Regions from separate parts of the Cellulosimicrobium sp. BMG9.23 genome, predicted to be linked through region 2. Evidence: riboswitches for the same ligand, from Rfam matches in the RefSeq annotation. Region 2 holds a riboswitch; the other holds the start of a gene.
What was found. Region 2 has a riboswitch for FMN ahead of pnuC (nicotinamide riboside transporter PnuC). Riboswitches for the same ligand answer to the same signal wherever they lie in the genome.

Region 1: linked by a shared signal. The riboswitch ahead of ribD (bifunctional diaminohydroxyphosphoribosylaminopyrimidine deaminase/5-amino-6-(5-phosphoribosylamino)uracil reductase RibD) and the one ahead of pnuC (nicotinamide riboside transporter PnuC) in region 2 are both predicted to bind FMN.

What each region holds. Positions count from the first base shown of each region.
Region 1 is NZ_JBZGBZ010000008.1:133,077-137,819, reverse strand. Features, by position in the region: gene AC4H2G_RS15315 (GNAT family N-acetyltransferase) at 1-349, opposite strand, end outside; gene rpe (ribulose-phosphate 3-epimerase) at 403-1,068, shown strand; FMN riboswitch at 1,347-1,473, shown strand; gene ribD (bifunctional diaminohydroxyphosphoribosylaminopyrimidine deaminase/5-amino-6-(5-phosphoribosylamino)uracil reductase RibD) at 1,663-2,760, shown strand; gene AC4H2G_RS15300 (riboflavin synthase) at 2,778-3,389, shown strand; gene ribB (3,4-dihydroxy-2-butanone-4-phosphate synthase) at 3,452-4,743, shown strand, end outside.
Region 2 is NZ_JBZGBZ010000005.1:178,959-183,701, reverse strand. Features, by position in the region: gene AC4H2G_RS09575 (acyl-CoA dehydrogenase family protein) at 1-3, opposite strand, end outside; gene AC4H2G_RS09570 (hypothetical protein) at 119-793, shown strand; gene AC4H2G_RS09565 (MBL fold metallo-hydrolase) at 841-1,566, opposite strand; gene pnuC (nicotinamide riboside transporter PnuC) at 1,654-2,349, opposite strand; FMN riboswitch at 2,435-2,561, opposite strand; gene AC4H2G_RS09555 (TetR/AcrR family transcriptional regulator) at 2,745-3,503, opposite strand; gene AC4H2G_RS09550 (class I SAM-dependent methyltransferase) at 3,550-4,710, opposite strand.

The DNA.
Region 1 (4,743 bases), on a different contig from region 2:
CGGCGTCGAGCAGGGCGCCGAGGAGCGCTGTCCCGACGCCCTGTCCGGCGTACCGGGGGTCGAGGTAGATCGTGTCCTCGACCGTGTGCCGGTACGCCGCCTTCGGCCTCCACGGTCCCGCGTACGCGAAGCCGGCGACGTCGCCGCCGACCTCCGCCACGAGGAACGGCAGGCCCGCGGCCGCGAGGTCGCACCGCTTGGCGTCCCAGCGCGCGACGTCCCAGGGCTGCTCCTCGAACGTCACCTGCGTGTCCCGGACGAACGGGGCGAAGATCTCCGCGACGCGGGGCAGATCGGCGACGACGAGAGGACGGACGGCGGCACGCGGCAGGGCGGGGGAGGAGTCCACGGGGGGAGCCTAGGGCGCGGCCGGTCGTGGGCGGCACCCCTAGGCTGGTGCCCATGGCAGCCCTCATCGCCCCGAGCATCCTGTCCGCCGACTTCGCGAACCTCGAGCGGGACCTCCGCGCGATCGAGACGGCGGACTACGCCCACGTCGACGTCATGGACAACCACTTCGTGCCGAACCTCACGCTGGGCCTGCCGGTGTTCGAGCGCCTGGCGCAGGTGTCACCCGTGCCGATCGACGCGCACCTCATGATCGACGACCCGGACCGCTGGGCGCCCGCGTACGCCGAGGCCGGTGCCGCGTCCGTGACGTTCCACGCCGAGGCGGCGACGGCGCCCGTGCGGCTCGCGCGCGAGCTGCGTCGCCTGGGTGCCCGGGCGGGCGTCGCGCTGCGCCCCGCGACGCCGGTGGAGCCGTTCCTCGACCTGCTGTCCGAGGTCGACATGATCCTCGTCATGACCGTCGAGCCGGGCTTCGGCGGGCAGTCGTTCATCGACGGCACGCTGCCCAAGATCCGGCGCGCTCGGCAGGCCGTGAGCGAGGCGGGCCTGGACGTGTGGATCCAGGTCGACGGGGGAGTGTCCCGCGACACGATCGAGCGGGCGGCCGACGCCGGTGCGAACGTCTTCGTGGCGGGTTCCGCCGTCTACGGGGCCGAGAGCATCCCGGGGGAGATCCAGACCCTGCGGGGCCTGGCCGAGTCCGCGCACGCCCACTGACGCGCCCGGGGAGGGCTCGGCCGGAGAGCGCCGCACGACTGCCGGTCATCCTCGTTCGATAAAATAGTGTGCCAAGCGCACATCACACCCCATCGCCAGACACACCGGCCCACCACAGAGCACAGACCGGCGGCGGGCAGAGCTCACGCGTCGGCACTGGACCGTCGAGCCCGTGCCTCAGGGGCCCGCGTCGGCCTCCGCGTTCACGTTCGTCCGGTCACCGGACCGTGGGGGAGGCGGTGCGGCGGTGTGGCATCCTGGACGGCAGCAGTACGCACGAACGTGCTCCGGGGTCGGTGCAATTCCGAGCCGGCGGTGACAGTCCGCGACCCGCGCCCTACGCGCGGTTGACCTGGTGGAACTCCAGGACCGACGGTGAAAGTCCGGATGGGAGGAAGCACGTGCGGCGCGGTCGACCCCTCGCGGGTGCCGGCCACGTGGGTGCCGGGCGGTGGTCCGGGCTCTCGTGACCGACCACCCCCGTGAGCCGACCCGCCGTGGTGAGCGACGTCGTCGGCCCTTGACGGGGACCGCCGATCCCGCCCGCCCTCGCCCCGGAGTACCCGTGCCCGGCAAGGACGAGGTCGAGGACCGATGGGGTCGCAGCACCTGACCATCGACGGCGCGATGTCGCGCGCGCTCGAGCTCGCGAGGCGGGGACCGGCGTACGGCCCCAACCCGCGCGTCGGCTGCGTCCTGCTCGCTCCGCCCTCGGGCGCGGACCGCGGGCCCGACGACGCGGCCCCCGACGCCGACGACGCCCGGGCGCGGCTCGTGCTCGCCGAGGGGTACCACCGGGGCGCCGGCACGCCGCACGCGGAGGCCGCAGCGCTGGCGGACGCCCGGGAGCGCGGGATCGACGTCCGTGGTGCGACGGCGGTCGTGACCCTCGAGCCGTGCGCCCACACCGGACGTACCCCGCCCTGCGCGGACGCGCTTCTCGCCGCCGGCGTGGCCGAGGTGGTGCACGCCGTCGACGACCCGAACCCGGCCGCGGCGGGCGGTGCCGCGCGCCTGCGCGCCGCCGGTGTCCGCGTCGTGCGGGGCGTACGGGCGGCCGAGGGGACGGCCCTGCTGCACGTGTGGCTCACCGCGGCCGCACGAGGCACCCCGTACGTCACGCTGAAGACCGCGACGTCGCTCGACGGGTTCGTCGCGGCACAGGACGGCACGAGCCGGTGGATCACCGGCCCGGAGGCGCGCGCGCACGCCCACCGCGTCCGGGCGACGGTCGACGCGATCGCTGTCGGGTCCGGCACCGTCCGGGCCGACGACCCGGCGCTCACCGCGCGCGCGATAGGCCCTGACGGCATCGAGCGGCTTGCCGACCACCAGCCGCTGCGCGTCGTCGTCGCGCGCTCCGAGGTCCCGCAGCGGGCACGGCTGCGCGGCGAGGGCGGGGCCCTCGTGCACGTGCGCACGCACGACGTGGTCGAGGTCCTCGCGGAGCTCACCGCGCGCGACGTGCGGCACGTGCTCGTCGAGGGCGGACCGACGCTCGCGACGGCGTTCCTCGCGGCGGACGCCGTCGACGAGCTGCACGCCTACGTCGCCCCGGTGCTCCTGGGGTCGGGGAGGCGCGTCGTGGGCGACCTGGGCGTGACGACGATCGGGGCCGCGCGGCGGTTCCGCACGGTAGAGGTACGGCGCGTCGGCGACGACGCGCTGACGGTGTCGAGACGGATCGGCTGAGAGGCAGGAGAGATCGCATGTTCACGGGGATCGTCGAGGAGATCGGCTCGGTGCGCGAGATCGCGTTCCCGGGCGGTGCGGGCACGGACGCGGTGCTGACGGTCGAGGGGCGGCTCGCGACGTCGGACGCGGCGCTGGGCGACTCGATCGCCGTCGACGGCGTGTGTCTCACCGTCTCGGCGCTCGGGGGAGACGGGACGTTCGGCGCCGACGTCATGCCGGAGTCGTTGCGCCGCACGACGCTCGGTGACCTGCGTCCGGGATCGCGCGTCAACCTCGAGCGGGCGGTGCGCGTGGACGCCCGGCTGGGCGGTCACGTGGTGCAGGGGCACGTCGACGGCGTCGCGACGCTCGCGAGGCGCGACCCGGGCGACCGCTGGGACGACCTGGTCTTCTCCGCGCCGGCGGAGCTGCTGCGCTACGTGGCGGAGAAGGGCTCGATCGCGGTGAGCGGCGTCTCGCTCACCGTCACCCGCGTCGACGGCACGACGTTCGGCGTGTCCCTCATTCCCACGACGCTCGAGGCGACGGTCCTCGGGGCGCTGGTCCCCGGGGACCGCGTGAACCTCGAGGTCGACGTCCTCGCGAAGTACGTGGAGCGGCTGCTCGCCACGGGAGCGTCGTCGTGAGCGGCGACGTCGTGAAGGGCGACCTCGAGGCCGCGAGCGCCGCGGCGGCGTCCGCGGTCGGTGTGCGCCTGGGCACGGTCGAGGAGGCGCTGGAGGCGATCCGGGCGGGGCGTCCGGTGCTGGTGGCGGACTCACCGGACCGGGAGAACGAGGCGGACGTGGTGTTCGCGGCACGGGACGTGTCGGCGGAGTGGGTGGCGTGGACGATCCGGCACTCGTCGGGGTACCTGTGCGCGCCGATGCCGGCGGCGCGGGCGGACGCGCTGGAGCTGCCGTTGATGGTGCCGCGGAGCGAGGACCCGCGGCGGACGGCGTACACGGTGACGGTGGACGCGGCGTCGGGCGTGACGACGGGCATCTCGGCGCAGGACCGGGCCCGGACGTTGCGGGTGCTGGCGGATCCGGGGTCGGGTGCGGGCGACCTGATCCGGCCGGGTCACGTGCTGCCGTTGCGGGCCGTGCCGGGCGGGGTGCTGCACCGTGCGGGGCACACGGAGGCTGCGGTGGACCTGGTGCGGCTGGCGGGCGCGGGCGAGGTGGGGGGCATCGCGGAGCTGGTGCACGACGACGGGTCGATGATGCGTCTGGAGGACGCGGCGGCGCTGGCGGAGCGGGACGGTCTGGTGCTGCTGACGATCGCGGACCTCGTGGCGTGGCGGCGGGTGCACGATCCGGCGCCGGCGGCGCCGGAAGAGGTCGACCGCGGGCTCTCGGTGCGACGGGTGCACCGGACGGCGGAGGCGGCACTGCCGACGGAGCACGGCATGTTCCGGGTGCGGGGGTACCGGGACCTGCGGACGGGGGCGGAGCACGTGGCGCTGGTCCCGGCGGGGCAGGTGACGGGGGAGCCGGTCGTGACGCGACCGTCTGCGAGCGCCGGTGGCGAGGCACCGGCGCCGGTGGTGCGGGTGCACTCGGAGTGCCTGACGGGGGACGCGTTCGGGTCGTCGCGGTGCGACTGTGGTCCGCAGCTGCGGGTGGCGATGGGGCGGGTCGCGGCGGAGGGTGGTGCGGTGGTGTACCTGCGGGGGCACGAGGGTCGGGGGATCGGGCTGCTGGCGAAGCTGGGGGCGTACGAGCTGCAGGACGCGGGTCTGGACACGGTGCAGGCGAACCTGGAGCTCGGGTGGCCGGCGGACCGTCGGGAGTACGGGGCGGCGGCGGCGATCCTGGCGGACCTGGGGCTGTCGCGGGTGACGTTGTTGACGAACAACCCGGCGAAGGTGACGGGTCTGGTCGCGCACGGGATCGAGGTGGCGGCGACGGAGCGGATCGAGGTGGGTCACGGGGAGCACAACCGGGCGTACCTGGTGACGAAGAAGGTGGCGATGGGTCACCTGCTGGAGACGATCGA
Region 2 (4,743 bases):
CATCGGTGCTCCAGCTGCTTGCGTGCGGTCGGTCGTCCTCCCATCGTGCGCCGATACCCGGTATCAGTCAAGTGAGATGGGGTATCACAAGCGCGATGGCACTGCCTAGGGTGGACGCATGGTGAGCTGGGACGACGACGCGTCCGCGGGCGAGTGGATCGCGGAGCGCCTCGGGCCGTTCGGCCCGCGCGTGGACGGCACGGTGCCGCGGGGCTACGCGGCGTACGCGTGCCTCCCGCACCCCGACGGCTACGGCTCCCTCGTGCGCACCACCGACGACGGCGCACCCTCCGCGCTCGACGTCCTGACCGCGGTCCTCGCGTCGTCCACGGGCGACCAGGCGGTGCACGCAGGGCTGTGGACGGGGTTCTCGTTCCTCTACGACCACGGCACGGACCCGCGCGACAGCTCGGGCATCGGGGTGCTCGTCGGCTGGGACGAGGACGATCCGCGCCCGAGCGACGAGGAGATCACCGCCGCGCAGGCCGAGGCGTGGGACCAGCTCGCCCCGACGCTCGTCGAGAGACCCAGGGCACCGATGCTCCTGCTCCCGCACCGCGAGTACCACCTGTGGACGGGCCCGCTGTCCGACGTCGCGGCGTTCCGGCACCACGACCACTCGCCGAACCTGTGGTGGCCCGAGGATCGGTCCTGGTTCGTCGGGTCGGAGATCGACGCGTCGGCGACGTACGTCGGCGGGAGCGAGGCGCTCGTCGAGGCGGTGTGCACGGAGGCGACGCTGGGCGCGTACCGGGTCGCGCCGTCGGACGAGATGCTGTTCGAGGACGACTGAGGCGCGATCCGAGGACGACCGAGGCGTCACCCGCTCGCTGCGGGGCCTCAGGGCTGCGGGTCCGCGAGGGGGTCGCTCGCCTCGCGGATGCGCCGTGCGGCGTCGTGCAGCACCGCCTCGCCGTGGCCGAAGCCGGCGATGCCCGCACCCGTGCCGGCGATGCGCAGCGCCGAGCGCCGTGTCTCGTCGCGGTCGACGTCGAACACCCCGAGGATCACCTCCCCGTCGAGCTCCGCCACGGTGTCCCCGGTCAGGACGGCGTCGAGGTGGGGAAGGTGCAGCGCGAGGCTGCCGGGGGTGTGACCGGGGAGCACGAGGACCCGGGCGCCGCCGCCGACGGGGAGGCGGTCGCCGTCGGACACCTCCAGGTCCACCCGGCACGGCGGCCCGGCGGGCGGCTCCGTCGACTCCGGGTGGATGGCCCGCTCCGCCGTCGTGAGCCGGGGGAGCGGTCCGGCGACCGTCCCGCGCACGACGTCCGCCTCGGGCGCCCCGGCGATCACCTGCACGTCGCCCCAGGACGCGATCTCGGCGGCCGCACCGGCATGGTCCTCGTGGAAGTGGGTCAGCACGACGCGCCGGACGTCAGTGCGCCGGTGCCCGAGCGCGTGCAGCGCCGCCTCGACAGCAGGCGAGCTGTCGACCCATCCCGTGTCGACGAGCGTCACGCCGTCGTCGTCGAGCACGACGTAGCTGTTGAGCAGGTGTGCCGGGCCGCCGTCGATCCGCAGCCGGAAGAGCGTCGGGGCAAGAGGCTGGAGGTCGGGCCGCATGGCACCGAGGCTAGGGGGCGGTCGGCCTGCAGGGAACGGCGTTCTCCTCGCAGGAGAACCGGTCCACCCGGGGCCGCGTCCCTCCGTTCAGGCGCGCGCGCCTGCGGCCAGCGCGTCGGCCGTCGCGCGACGGTTGATGCGCCACCACACGAAGAACCCGACGAGCGTGAACGCGCCGTAGAACACGTACATGAACGCGGACGCGTAGTACCCGGCGGAGACCAGGAGCGGCACGCCGACGATGTCGACCGCGACCCAGATCAGCCAGAACTCGACCCAGCCCTTCGCCATGCCGTAGGTGGCGAGGAGCGAGCCCATGAAGATCCACGCGTCGGCCCACACCGGCTCGAACGAGCCGAGCGCGCGGAACACGGGCGTGAGCACCGCCGTGCCGACGAGGAGGGCGACCACGAGAGCGATCCGCTGGCGCGCCGTCGCCCACTGCGGGACGACGCTCACGCCGTGGCTGTCGGCGTCCGCATCACCCAGCCGCTGCTGCGTGCGGCGCCACTGCACCCACCCGTAGACGGACACGATGACGAACATGACCTGACGGCCGGCCTGCCCGAGCAGGTTGACGGGGTTGGGCGTCGCGAACACCGCGCCGAGGAACACCGTGAGCAGCAGCAGGTTGCCGACGATGCCGACCGGCCACGCCCACACCTTGCGCCGCATGCCGCCCAGCGCCGATGCCAGGCCGAACCCGTTGCCGACGATCTCGCGCCACAACAGGTGCTGGTCGCCGATCGTGAGCTGCGCGTCGAACAGCGCCATCAGGTCCATCGCTCGTCCTCGTCGTTCCCGGGCACGTCGGCTCCGGGTGGCGTGAGGACGGCACGACCGGTCCCTCGTCGGGCACGGCCGCGCCGCACGTGCTTCCTCCCATCCGGACTTTCACCGTCGGTCCTGGAGTTCCACCAGGTCAACCGCGCGTAGGGCGCGGGTCGCGGACTGTCACCGCCGGCTCGGAATTGCACCGACCCCGGAGCACGTTCGTGCGTACTGCGTTCTGCAACGGTGGATGCTACCCGCACATTCCCGCGGCTCGGCGCGACCGTTCGGCACCGCGTGCGCGGTTCGGCGCTCGGAGCGCGCTTCGGCAGCTCGACCTGCCGAACGGGGACGCGGACTGCCGAAGCGTGCGCACGACGGGCGACGTGCTGCGCGTCTGACCCGGCTCAGCCCAGGGCGTCGCGCACGGCGCGGGCGACGTCGTCCGCGACGTCGGCGACGTTCGCGCCCGTGTCGACGACCGTCACGACGACGCGGCGGCCGTCGGTCCGGCCGGTGCCGCGGGCCGGGGCGCCGGCGGGGCCGTCGGCGCCGAAGCGCCCGGTCGCGGCTCGGCGCAGCTCGGCGAAGGCCTCCTCGAGCTGCGGGCGCAGGTCCTGCGCGGGATCGCGCAACCAGCGGCGCAGGAGCGCGTTGTGCACGGCGACCACGGACGCGGCGAACGCGATGGACGCGGTGGAGCGCCGCGCGTCGGGCGGCAGGGCGTCGCGCAGGTAGGCGGTGAACGCGCGCTCGTAGCGGTGCGTCGTCACGAGCTCGCGGTCCCGGAGCGCGGGCACCTGCTGGAGCAGGCGGTGGCGCGCGAGCGACGTCTCGCGTTGGCCGACGTGGTGGTCGAACACGAGGCGCGCCGCGCGGCACACCTCGAGGTACGGGTCGACGGACGGGTCCGGGACGACGTTCCCCGCGGCGTCGGGCTCCGGCCGGGTGGCCGCGAGCATGACGACCACCTCGTCGAGGAGGAGCTCGTGGTCCGCGAAGACCACGTCCTCCTTGGAGCGGAAGCGGCGGAAGAAGGTGGCGCGGCTGACCTGGGCGGCGTCGGCGATCTCCTCGACGGTGGTCTGCTCGTAGCCCTTGCGGGTGAAGAGCTCGATCGCTGCGTCGACGGCCTGGGCGTGAGTTCGGCTGCGGACGTCGGTCATGGTCGGGACGGTACACCGGTACCGCTCCGCACCCCCGCCGGGGCGGTCAGAGCAGGAGCCGGTAGAACCGGAAGAACGAGAAGTCGTCGACGGGCAGCACCTGGACGCCCGAGTACCCCGCCTCGAGCGCGTAGCGGCGCAGCGTCGCGGGCCGCATGACGGTCCCCGTGGCCACCGACGGCTGCGTCGACAAACCGTCGGGCAGGCACACGAAGAGGCTGTAGCCGTACATGATCCGGTCGACGTCGTCGGCCGGGGCGGTGAACTCGTCGGCGACGGCCTCGTCCATGATGACCACGACGCCGTCGGGCCGCACGGCGCGGCGCACCGCGTCGAGCACCGCGACGGGGCGGGGCAGGTCGTGCACGCACTCGAAGGCGAAGGCGGCGTCGAACGGTTCCGCGAGCGTGAGCTCGGCGGCGTCGGCGAGATGGAACGTGACGCGGTCCGCCAGCCCGGCCGCGTCCGCGGCCGTCCGTGCTGCCTCGACCGACGGCCGGTCCACGTCGATCCCGTGCACGACGGCGCCCGGGTACGCGCGCGCGATCGCGAGCGTCGACCAGCCGAACCCGCACCCGACGTCGACGACGCGTGCACCCGGCCGTGACAGCACGTCGTCGACCTCGGGCAGGCGCGTGAGCGCGGGCCCCAGCTCGCGCTCGAACCACGGCCGGTTCACGTCGGCCTGCGCCTCGCGCGCATCGTCGCCGAGCTGGTCCCACGACACCCCGCCGCCGGTCCGGTAGGCGTCGAGCAGGTGGGGGAGCTGCGGCCCGATCGCCCCGACGAACCGCGCGAGCGGCGCGGAGTACGCGAGCGACGTCGTGTCCGTGAGGACCTCGGCGTGCGCGGCGGGCAGGGCGTAGCGGCGCTCGCGGGCGACGTCCTGCGGGTCCGCGACGAGCGCCGGTGCTGCGCCGGGGTCCTCGGCGACGAGGATGCCGGTCGCCGCCTGCTGCTCGAGCCACTCGCGCGCGTAGCGCTCGTCCGTGCCGGTCGCCTCGGCGAGGGCGGTCGAGGTCAACGGCCCGGTCGTGGCGAGCGCGCGGTACCAGCCGAGCCGGTCCCCGACGTGCACCGCGAGCACGTCGATCGCGCCGAGCGTCGCGGTGAACAGGCGCTCCGCGAAGGCGTCGACGGGCGCCGCGTCGTGCGGTCCCTCGCCAGGGTCGCGCGGCTGCGCGCTCGTCCGTTCCTCGGTCGTCACGACGGTCCCGTCCACGGTGGCCGGGCGTGCCGT